3 linked regions of the Prochlorococcus marinus CUG1417 genome follow. The protein of the gene in region 3 interacts with the protein of the main gene of each other region in a pairwise test. Links are inferred from orthologs where the notes say so. Each region holds a gene or a part of one and is shown on either strand. Other genes may lie near its edges. The genes, in order: HA140_RS08880, rlmN and ftsZ.

The links.
Region 1: the proteins of ftsZ (region 3) and HA140_RS08880 interact in binary tests that used the Escherichia coli proteins (3 or more experiments, as listed by UniProt). The link is inferred for Prochlorococcus marinus CUG1417 from one-to-one orthologs.
Region 2: the proteins of ftsZ (region 3) and rlmN interact in binary tests that used the Escherichia coli proteins (3 or more experiments, as listed by UniProt). The link is inferred for Prochlorococcus marinus CUG1417 from one-to-one orthologs.

Annotation. Positions count from the first base shown.
Region 1 is NZ_JAAORN010000002.1:503,845-506,965, forward strand. Bases 160-3,117 are described here. They hold HA140_RS08880 (rod shape-determining protein), read right to left. Parts: upstream 2,186-3,117; coding sequence 1,133-2,185; downstream 160-1,132. Other genes in these bases: HA140_RS08870 (hypothetical protein), read right to left, coding at 160-379; mreC (rod shape-determining protein MreC), read right to left, coding at 379-1,128; HA140_RS08885 (single-stranded DNA-binding protein), read left to right, coding at 2,319-2,690; HA140_RS08890 (DedA family protein), read right to left, coding at 2,687-3,117. In the rest of the region: more of HA140_RS08870, read right to left, coding at 1-159; more of HA140_RS08890, read right to left, coding at 3,118-3,121. UniProt on the Escherichia coli protein: Forms membrane-associated dynamic filaments that are essential for cell shape determination. Acts by regulating cell wall synthesis and cell elongation, and thus cell shape.
Region 2 is NZ_JAAORN010000002.1:365,716-368,841, forward strand. What follows is about bases 53-3,015. They hold rlmN (23S rRNA (adenine(2503)-C(2))-methyltransferase RlmN), read right to left. Parts: upstream 2,076-3,015; coding sequence 1,029-2,075; downstream 53-1,028. Other genes in these bases: HA140_RS08130 (HEAT repeat domain-containing protein), read right to left, coding at 53-814; HA140_RS08140 (high light inducible protein), read right to left, coding at 2,105-2,257; HA140_RS08145 (DNA-directed RNA polymerase subunit beta'), read right to left, coding at 2,310-3,015. In the rest of the region: more of HA140_RS08130, read right to left, coding at 47-52; more of HA140_RS08145, read right to left, coding at 3,016-3,126.
Region 3 is NZ_JAAORN010000002.1:240,679-243,634, reverse strand. The notes cover bases 43-2,835. They hold ftsZ (cell division protein FtsZ), read right to left. Parts: upstream 2,101-2,835; coding sequence 985-2,100; downstream 43-984. Other genes in these bases: HA140_RS07355 (cell division protein FtsQ/DivIB), read right to left, coding at 2,280-2,835; panB (3-methyl-2-oxobutanoate hydroxymethyltransferase), read right to left, coding at 55-828. Also shown: more of HA140_RS07355, read right to left, coding at 2,836-2,903. UniProt on the Escherichia coli protein: Essential cell division protein that forms a contractile ring structure (Z ring) at the future cell division site. The regulation of the ring assembly controls the timing and the location of cell division.

The sequences.
Region 1 (3,121 bases), 260 kb from region 3 along the record:
AATTTTTAAACAAAATCTGTAAAAAATAAAGGATCCCACATAAAAAACTTCCAAAGGAACAAATTAAACCATACCTAAAATGACCCACCAAAATGTCCCTATTTAACTTAATTCTCCCGAATAAAATTCCACATAAAATTAAACCTGGTATTTGAGTAAAATTACTATCCAGAGTTAAAGAATCTAAAATTAGTCCTAAAAACAAACCCAATATTAGTCCATTAATTGATCCGTTTATCATTGACCAAGGCAATAACCAAAATAAAGGCCAATATGGCTGAACGCCTAAAAATCCAAGCCAATTAGGATGCCATAAAAAAACAATTGGTACAAAAATAAATGTGAAAAAAGATGATTTTTTTGTGAAAAATTTATTCATTAAATTTTTACTTTTAAAATTTGCACCCAATCAATTACTTGCGGCTTTGCCAAAAGTGATATTTTTGCGGTTTTTTTTGCTTTAGAAGACTTATCTACTGATTGGACAATACCAATAGGGATATTTGGAGGTAATAAAGTGCTAGCAGGAGAAGACGATACAAAATCTCCGACTTTTATATCAGCATCTTTTGAATAAAGTATTAAGCTTGGATGATCATCTCCTAAACCAACCAATAATCCATTAATTTGAATTCTATCCACCCATACACCTACCTTACTTTCAGGTGAAGTTAATAATGTTACCGATGAAGTATATAAAGAAGTATGATTTACCCTTCCTAATAATCCACCAGGGCCAATAACAGTACTACCAATTTCCACGCCATCTTTTGAACCTTTATTTAATATTATCTGTCTCCACCAATTACCAGTTTTTCTCGAAATCACTGCAGCTGAGATATGTTTATTACTAGAAGACTCATGAAGAGATAAAATTTTACGCAATCTTGTATTATCTTTTTTAAGAAGATCTAAATTTATTAAAGACTCTTGGTCAATACTTTTGAGAATAACTTCTTTTTGAAATTGCCCAGGCCAAAAAGGCTTTGAGATGAAATAATAAAAATCCTTGTAAATAGATCCTTTTGATATTCGTACAAAAACTAAAAATAAAAAAATTCCAAAAAATATCCAATTTTTCTTTCTTTGCCACCAACGACTAGTAGAAATTCGTCGGATCTGGAACATAGTATTAATCTCTTATCGCGTTCCTTACAAAATCTGGAGTATCAACAACTCTTTTAAGTTTCTTGAAATCATCCAAAACCTCCCCACAACCATTAACTACGCATAGCAATGGATTTTCTGCTATGTGAGTAAAAATTCCAGTTTCATCGCTCAATAAATCATTGATACCCCTTACTAAAGCTCCACCTCCAGCAAGCATAATTCCCCTATCAACAATATCCGCAGCCAGTTCAGGGGGAGTTCGCTCTAAAGTTCTTTTTACAGCTTCAACGATCTTGCTAAGTGTATCAGCCATAGCTTCTCTAATTTCTCCTGATGTCAAAGTTACTGACCTTGGCAGGCCTGATAAAAGATGTAAACCTCTAACCTCTAAAGTAGTTTTATCAAAATCATCATCTGGAAATGCAGATCCAATTTTGATCTTAATATCTTCTGCAGTTCTCTCTCCAACAACTAAATTGTGAACTTTTTTAAGATATATGGCAATTGATTCATTTATTTCATCGCCAGCTATTCGAACAGATTCACTTAACACAGTTCCACCCAAACTCAATACTGCAACTTCAGTAGTACCGCCACCAATATCGACAATCATAGTCCCAATTGGCTCAGTTACTGGTAATGATGCTCCTATTGCTGCTGCAACTGGTTCATCAATTAAGTGAACTTCTCTAGCTCCAGCTAATCCAGCTTCTCTTACTGCTCTTCGCTCAACACTGGTCACTCCACTTGGAATGCCTATAACTATTCTTGGGGCTAATATACCCTTGCCTTCATTACATTTTTGAATAAATGTTTTTATCATTTGCTCTGCTGCATCAAAATCTGCGATAACACCATCTCTTAGAGGTCTTACAGCTCTTATATTGCCAGGTGTTCTTCCAAGCATTAATTTTGCTTCTTTACCGACAGCCAATGGGATCCCTTCTTCTAAATCCATTGCTACTACTGAAGGCTCTTGTAGAACAACTCCCTTCCCTGATACATGTATGAGAGTATTGGCAGTTCCTAAATCTATGCCAATATCTCTAGAAAATTTGAATCTGTTAAAAATCACAATAAGAATTCTTTCTTAGTAAATAATATATCTATTTTTTGTTAAGCTCTCGTAATTATCTCATTTAGTTATGAATAGCACGCAAAACTTTGAACAGAATCTAGAAATATGATTATTATAAAAAAAAAATTTTATGGACATTAACACTATTAATCTAGTTGGCAGAGCTGGTAGAGAACCAGATGTCAGATACTTCGAATCTGGTAGTATCGTGGCAAATTTCACTATTGCAGTTAATAGAAGAAGCAGAGATGAAGAGCCAGACTGGTTTAATTTAGAAATATGGGGTAAACAAGCTCAAATTGCAGCAGATTACGTTAAAAAAGGATCATTAATTGGAATTACAGGTAGCTTTAAAATTGATAGTTGGAAAGATAAAAATAGTGGGGAAGATAGATACAAACCAGTTGTTAGAGTCGATAGATTAAATTTGCTGAGCTCCCGAAAAGAGTCTGATAATAACCAATATTCTAATAGTAGTAACTCTAGTGAAATCCCTTTTTAAGCTCTATTTTTTTTATAAAATCTAATAAGTATTCTTATGAAGAAATATAAACAAAATAAAATTAAAATTGGCTTTATAAAATATTTGATTTGATCTGAGTAAGTTTCAATGATGGAATAATTTTCACCAAATATATAACCTGCATACGTGAGAAGTGCTACCCATATTAAGCTCCCAAATGTAGTCCAAATCAAAAATTTTCTTAATGGCATAAGTTCTATGCCAGCTGGAACTGAGATTAAAGTTCTTATACCTGGAACTAATCGGCCCCAAAAAACAAGAGAAACCCCGTATTTATCAAACCACCTTTTACTTTTATTTAAATCATTAGAAGAAAGACCTAGATATTTTCCTTTTTTATCTAAATAATTTGAAAGTTTTTTTTCATTTACTAATCTACCTAAATAATACCAAGGCAATGATCCTAAAAT
Region 2 (3,126 bases), 120 kb from region 3 along the record:
ATAAATTAATTTTTTAGGTAGCGTTCTGGTAACTAAATCAAGATATTTAATTATAAAAACCTTGCATCCCCATTGAATCCAAAGCAGTTTTTGCTTCTTCCATAACTGATGGTTCTTTATCGAAAAGAGCTATCTTGGTACATTCATCAACGAAACTTTCTTGAAATGTATTGTTCAATTTTTCATACAACCTACACAATGACCAAATGCAATTACTTCTAACCCCTGATTCGTTATCTATCTTTAAACTTATTAAAAGCTGTTCTGCTGCTAATTGAGCATTTTCCAAAGAAACATTTCCAATTTCAGCTAAAGAACTAGATGACCATAACCTGACTGCGGCTACATCATTCTTTAAAGCACTAATTAACGGATTTAGTACAATTTGGTCATCATAATTAGCTAAGCTCCATGCAGTTGCCCTTCTAACATAAGCATTATCATCAGTCTCCAAAAGACTTACAAGTTTCTTAACTGCGCTAGGACATGGATTTCTACCTAAAGCGTATACCGCACTCATTCTCTCAACAGGACAAGGTTGATCAAGCAATGGTAATAAAAGGGGGAAAGATCTTTTATCTCTATATTCACAAAATATTCTTAAACCCTGTATTCTTTCTTCTCTGTTACCTGTAAGCATTTTTAAAGCTTCATTGCACTCTTGAGCTATGTTTAAACCTTTTGAAAATGCATCTTCATCAATCTGTTCTAAAGGATCTATTTCAATCTCTAGAGCCAGTTCTCTTGCTAAAATATCTGGATCAACTGCAATTTCAGCTAGGCTTTCTTTTTTAGGATCATTATTTTTTGTCATTTAAAAAAAACTAAAAATATTAATTCATGGGTGCAGGCGACATCATATCTCCTGGTAACCAAATTCTCGCACTAACTGCAAAGAAGGCAATCCCAAAAAGTACGACGATAGCGAAAGGTAAAAGTTTTGTCTTAATAAAACCCAAAGATTCAAAATTAATTAAATCAATAATAACCTGTTATATATACTTTAAAAAAATTTTCTTTAGATAATATTATTTATTTATCGCATTTTGTCTTAACTGACCACATGCAGCATTTTTATCTAAACCTCTACTTTTTCGCAAGCTTACAGCGATTCCATTATTAGAAAGTCTAGATTGAAATAATTGCAGATTTTTCGAAGATGCTCGTTTAAATTCAACCTCATCAATTTGGTTATACTGAATTAAATTGACGTGACATTGAAACCCTTTTAGCAAATCACTCAATTCATCGGCATGTTCTAATTTGTCATTAACGCCACTTAACATTAAATATTCAAAACTTACCCTCCGGCCAGTATCTTTTACAAATTGCTTGGAATCCTCAATTATATTTTTGATATCATAGTTTTTTGCACTTGGTATTATCATTTCTCTTATTTTTTGATTTGAAGCGTGAAGGCTTATTGCTAATGTAAACTGGCATTTACCCAAAATCTGAAAAGACTTTGATGATAATTTATATATCATCCTTGGTACAGCAACAGTGCTCACAGTTATCTTTCTTTGGCTAATTTGAAAATCCTCATTTATAGATCTAATGGATAGAAGCAAATCATCTATATTCAGTAAGGGTTCACCCATTCCCATAAAAACAATATTTGTCACTTTTCTATTCATTTCATTTTCAATAAATAAAATTTGATCTAATATTTCAGTTGTTTTTAAAGATCTCTTTAAACCCTCCTTCCCAGTTGCACAGAATTTGCAGTCCATTGGACAGCCAACTTGACTAGAAAGACATGCAGTGAGTCTGTTTTCAGTTGGTATGCCAACGCACTCAATACTTTCATTGTCGTTTGTTGAAAGTAATAACTTTAAAGTGCCATCATTAGCTAAATTTTTTTCTTGAAATTTAAGTTCACCTACTTTAAAGCCATCATTTTTTAAATTTTTTCTAAAATCTAAAGGTAAGACATCTATATGATCAATATTTTTCTTTTTATTCTTGTAGTTATATATCCAATTATAAATTTGGCGACCTCTAAAAGCAGCTTGACCATAGTGTAAAGCCACCTTTTCTAAATCTTGAATACTACTGCCAAGAAGATTTTTCAAATTAACCTATGTTTACTATTAAATTATCTTTACCATAACAATAGACCATGTTTTAAAAAGAATTCCGTAAGAATAAGTGCAATAAAGCCAATCATGGCCATTCTTCCATTAAGTCTTTCATTATAAAAATGAAATCCATAACGAGGTAATTTTCTTTTGGGGACAATCTCAGGCTTAATCATCACTTAAAATTTAAAGGATCATTCTACTCAATAAAAGAAATAATAGATAATATTATTCATCTGAAAGGAGACCCTCTTCTTGTAATCCTTCCAATGCAGCAGGATCCGGTAATTGATCTTCAGAAAATTGATTTTCAGCACTGGGTCTCGCAAAGGCAGCAAAATTACTGGAAGAGGGATCTATTCCATGTCTGTTCCTCGTGGTCTCCAAATCTTCATCGCTAGGGTCATCTAGTATAGAAGTAGAGCCTACCACCGTCGATTGTGGCATATCTACTGTATAGTCTGGTCTTAAGTTCTGAGCTCTTCTATATCCACCAGATTCTTCCGCAAGAATATCAGGATGGGGGCCAGCCTCCGAGGCTAATTCCTCTACAAATCCACTAAAGCCAGTTCCTGCAGGTATTAGTCTACCGATAATAACATTTTCTTTTAAACCTCTTAACCAATCAGATTTACCTTCAATTGCAGCTTCAGTAAGAACCCTTGTAGTTTCTTGGAATGAAGCAGCGGAAATAAAGCTATCTGTATTTAGAGAGGCTTTTGTAATACCTAACAAAACAGGAGTAAACTCTGCAGGAGCTCCCCCCGTGATTGCCATAGCTTGATTTGTATCTTCAACTTGCCTTAACTCTATAAGTTCACCTGGCAATAAAGTAGTATCCCCAGCATCTTCTACACGAACTTTACTTGTCATTTGTCTTACAATCACCTCAATATGCTTATCATCAATTGAGACGCCCTGAGACTTATAGACGTTTTGGACTTCATTCACCAAACTTCTTTGTAGCTTTGAAATAGATTCACGAGCTGCATCTATAAGAGGTTTTTGATCTTTTAAATCATTGAAGTAGCATTCTAGTAATTCA
Region 3 (2,956 bases):
ATTGGTGAATACTACGTCCTCGAGTTATTTTACTTTTTGTATAAATGTTTTTAATTAGTTAAGTCTTTCAGAGTCTACCCATTCTTTTAATTTATCCTTAAATAATTTCTTACCTTGAATAATCGGTTTGCAAAATGGTGGTTGATCATCATTGAGGCCTAACAAATCTGCCGTTACTCTTACTTGTCCATCGCAATAATTACCTGCACCAATACCTATTGTTGGAATTGTTAAAGAATTTTGTATTTCTTTAGCAAGAAAATCAGGAATATGTTCAACAACTATTGAAAAACATCCTAATTTTTCAAGGATAGAAGCCTCTTTCTTGATTTTTTCTTGGCTTTCTATGCTTTCTCCTTGTTTCTTTAATCCAATGTTTAGATAGCTTTGTGGTGTAAGACCTATATGACCCATAACAGGGATTCCCATTCTAATTAATCTAGAAATAACTTTTTGTATTTCTGGTTCAGCTCCTTCTACTTTTACAGCTTTTGCATATGTGTTCTGAATGATTTTCCCTGCATACTCAACAGCTTTATCCTCTCCACATTGGTATGTCAGGAAAGGCATATCTGAAACGATCAAAGGTTGTTCATCAATATTCTTTTTAAATCCTCTTGAAACAGCATTAGTATGATAAATTATGTTTTCTAAAGTTAATGGCAATGTTGATTTGTATCCTAAGCAGACCATTGCTAAGGAATCTCCTACTAGGACGAGATCAACATTGGCTTTTTCTACGATAGATCCTGATATTGAGTCCCATGCAGTTAGTGCAATAATTTTTCTAGATTCTTTTTTATAATTAACTAAGTCTGAGGGTAACATAATAAATTTATGTATCTTTTTTAATCAAGAATTGCTAAAATGTTCATGACTCGGCCTTTCGCGGTTTTAACGCCTAAACCTGGTCAGGACCGGAAGGTAGCAGCCACAAGGGATGCTTGAGGCAGGCGAGATAACCGAGTCACTTTATTTTACCTTTTAACCTATATCTTTTTTATTTTGCCTTAATCTCAAGAACTCAGGAATACTAGCTCCTGATTCTTTATTATCGGACAAATTATATAAGGGTTGAGTTGATAGTCTGTTTTTTAATCTTTGTTGGTTTAATGGTTGATTTGTTTCAAATCCTGTTGCAATGACAGTAACTTGTATCTCCCCTTCCATGGCTTCATCTACTACTGCACCAACAATAATATTTGCTTCTTGATCAACAACATCATAGATAATTTCAGATGCGGAGGTCATATCTTCTAAAGTCATATCTTTGCCACCGGTAATATTTATAACGCAGCCTTTGGCTCCATCAATTCTAGCGGCTTCTAACAAAGGACTATTCATGGCGGCCTGTGCGGCTTCTAAAGCTCTTGATCTTCCTGACCCAATACCTATTCCTAGAAGAGCAGTGCCTGCTTCCGTCATGACTGATCTTACGTCTGCGAAATCAACATTAACCAATCCTGGGCATGTAATTATATCACTGATACCTTTGACTCCCATCCTTAAAACATCATCAGCATTCCTAAATGCTTCTTGAAGGGGAGCACCTGCTATAACATCTTTTAATCGGTCATTTGGAATAACTATTAAAGTATCAACGTTTTCAGCTAATCTTGCAATCCCCTCTTCTGCTTGACGCATTCTTCTTTTTCCTTCAAAAGAAAATGGTTTGGTTACTATACCTACTGTTAAAGCACCACTTTGTTTCGCTACTTCTGCGACTACGGGAGCTGCTCCTGTACCAGTTCCTCCACCCATTCCAGCTGCTATAAAAACTAGATCAGATCCTTCTAAAGCTTGTTGAAGCTCTTCTTTAGACTCTTCGGCAGCCTTTTGCCCAATACTTGGATTCCCGCCTGCACCTAAACCTCTAGTGAGGTTTTGCCCAAGTTGAACCCTGCTATCTGCAGAGGATTGTAGTAGGGCTTGTGCATCGGTATTGAGGACTCTAAATGAAACACCTTCTAAATCACTATTTATCATTCTATTAACTGCATTACTGCCACCACCACCTACACCAATAACCTCTATTTTGGCGTTTTGGCTTGGAAGGATTTCTTTCGATTGATCAAAGTTTGGATTGTTACCGAAGCTCATCTCTTAATAGGAAATTAATACTAGTATTGGATGCATTATGAACTTACTGAGCTCATCTGTAGGAATTTGTTGAGGAAAAACCTAAAAATATTTATTTTTTAAATATTTTGTTTTGAATGCAAAACCCACATCAACACTACAATAATTAAAAAAAATTATTTAAAATGGTTTTTCAAATATTAGGGTTTGAACACTTTTATTTTTGGTTTATCTGGATTAGTAAGATCAATATTATCTATTTCTTTTGAAAAGCTATTTTTCTTAAATTCATTTTTAAGGTTATTGATTATTTGTAATTGATAGTTAATTAAATCTGGTTTAAATCCTAAAAATATTGTACCTAAATCTTTTTCTTCAACAGTTAAAAACCCATTGGGCGAAAAAGTTATTTTAACGATCTCAAATTCATAATTATCTAAAGCAATGAAAATTTCAGATAATATTTTTTTGAATTTTTCTTTCCATCCAAAAACTTCTATAGTTAATTTATTCAAATTTTTTTCATACACATTTTGTTTATTGATAAAAATTCCATCTTTATCAATGAAGCCTAATATTTTTTTATCATTTATTTTTCTCTCACCGTAAGCTATTGGAATTCTTGTATTGATATAAACCTTCAAACCAAAAGGAAATAATTCTCTGTTTATCGAAACATTCTTAAGAGATAAATTTTGTTTCAACTCTTTTTCTAACAAATTAGTTTTAACAAAAATTAATCGGACCGGGAATTTTAACGATGAATTATTTACCACATCATTCTGCGAAAATAATTCACTACCAGTAATCCTAATGTTCTGCATATCAACTTTTTTAAGAGTTTTTATGCTTAAAAAGCTTGTTAAAAATAAAAATA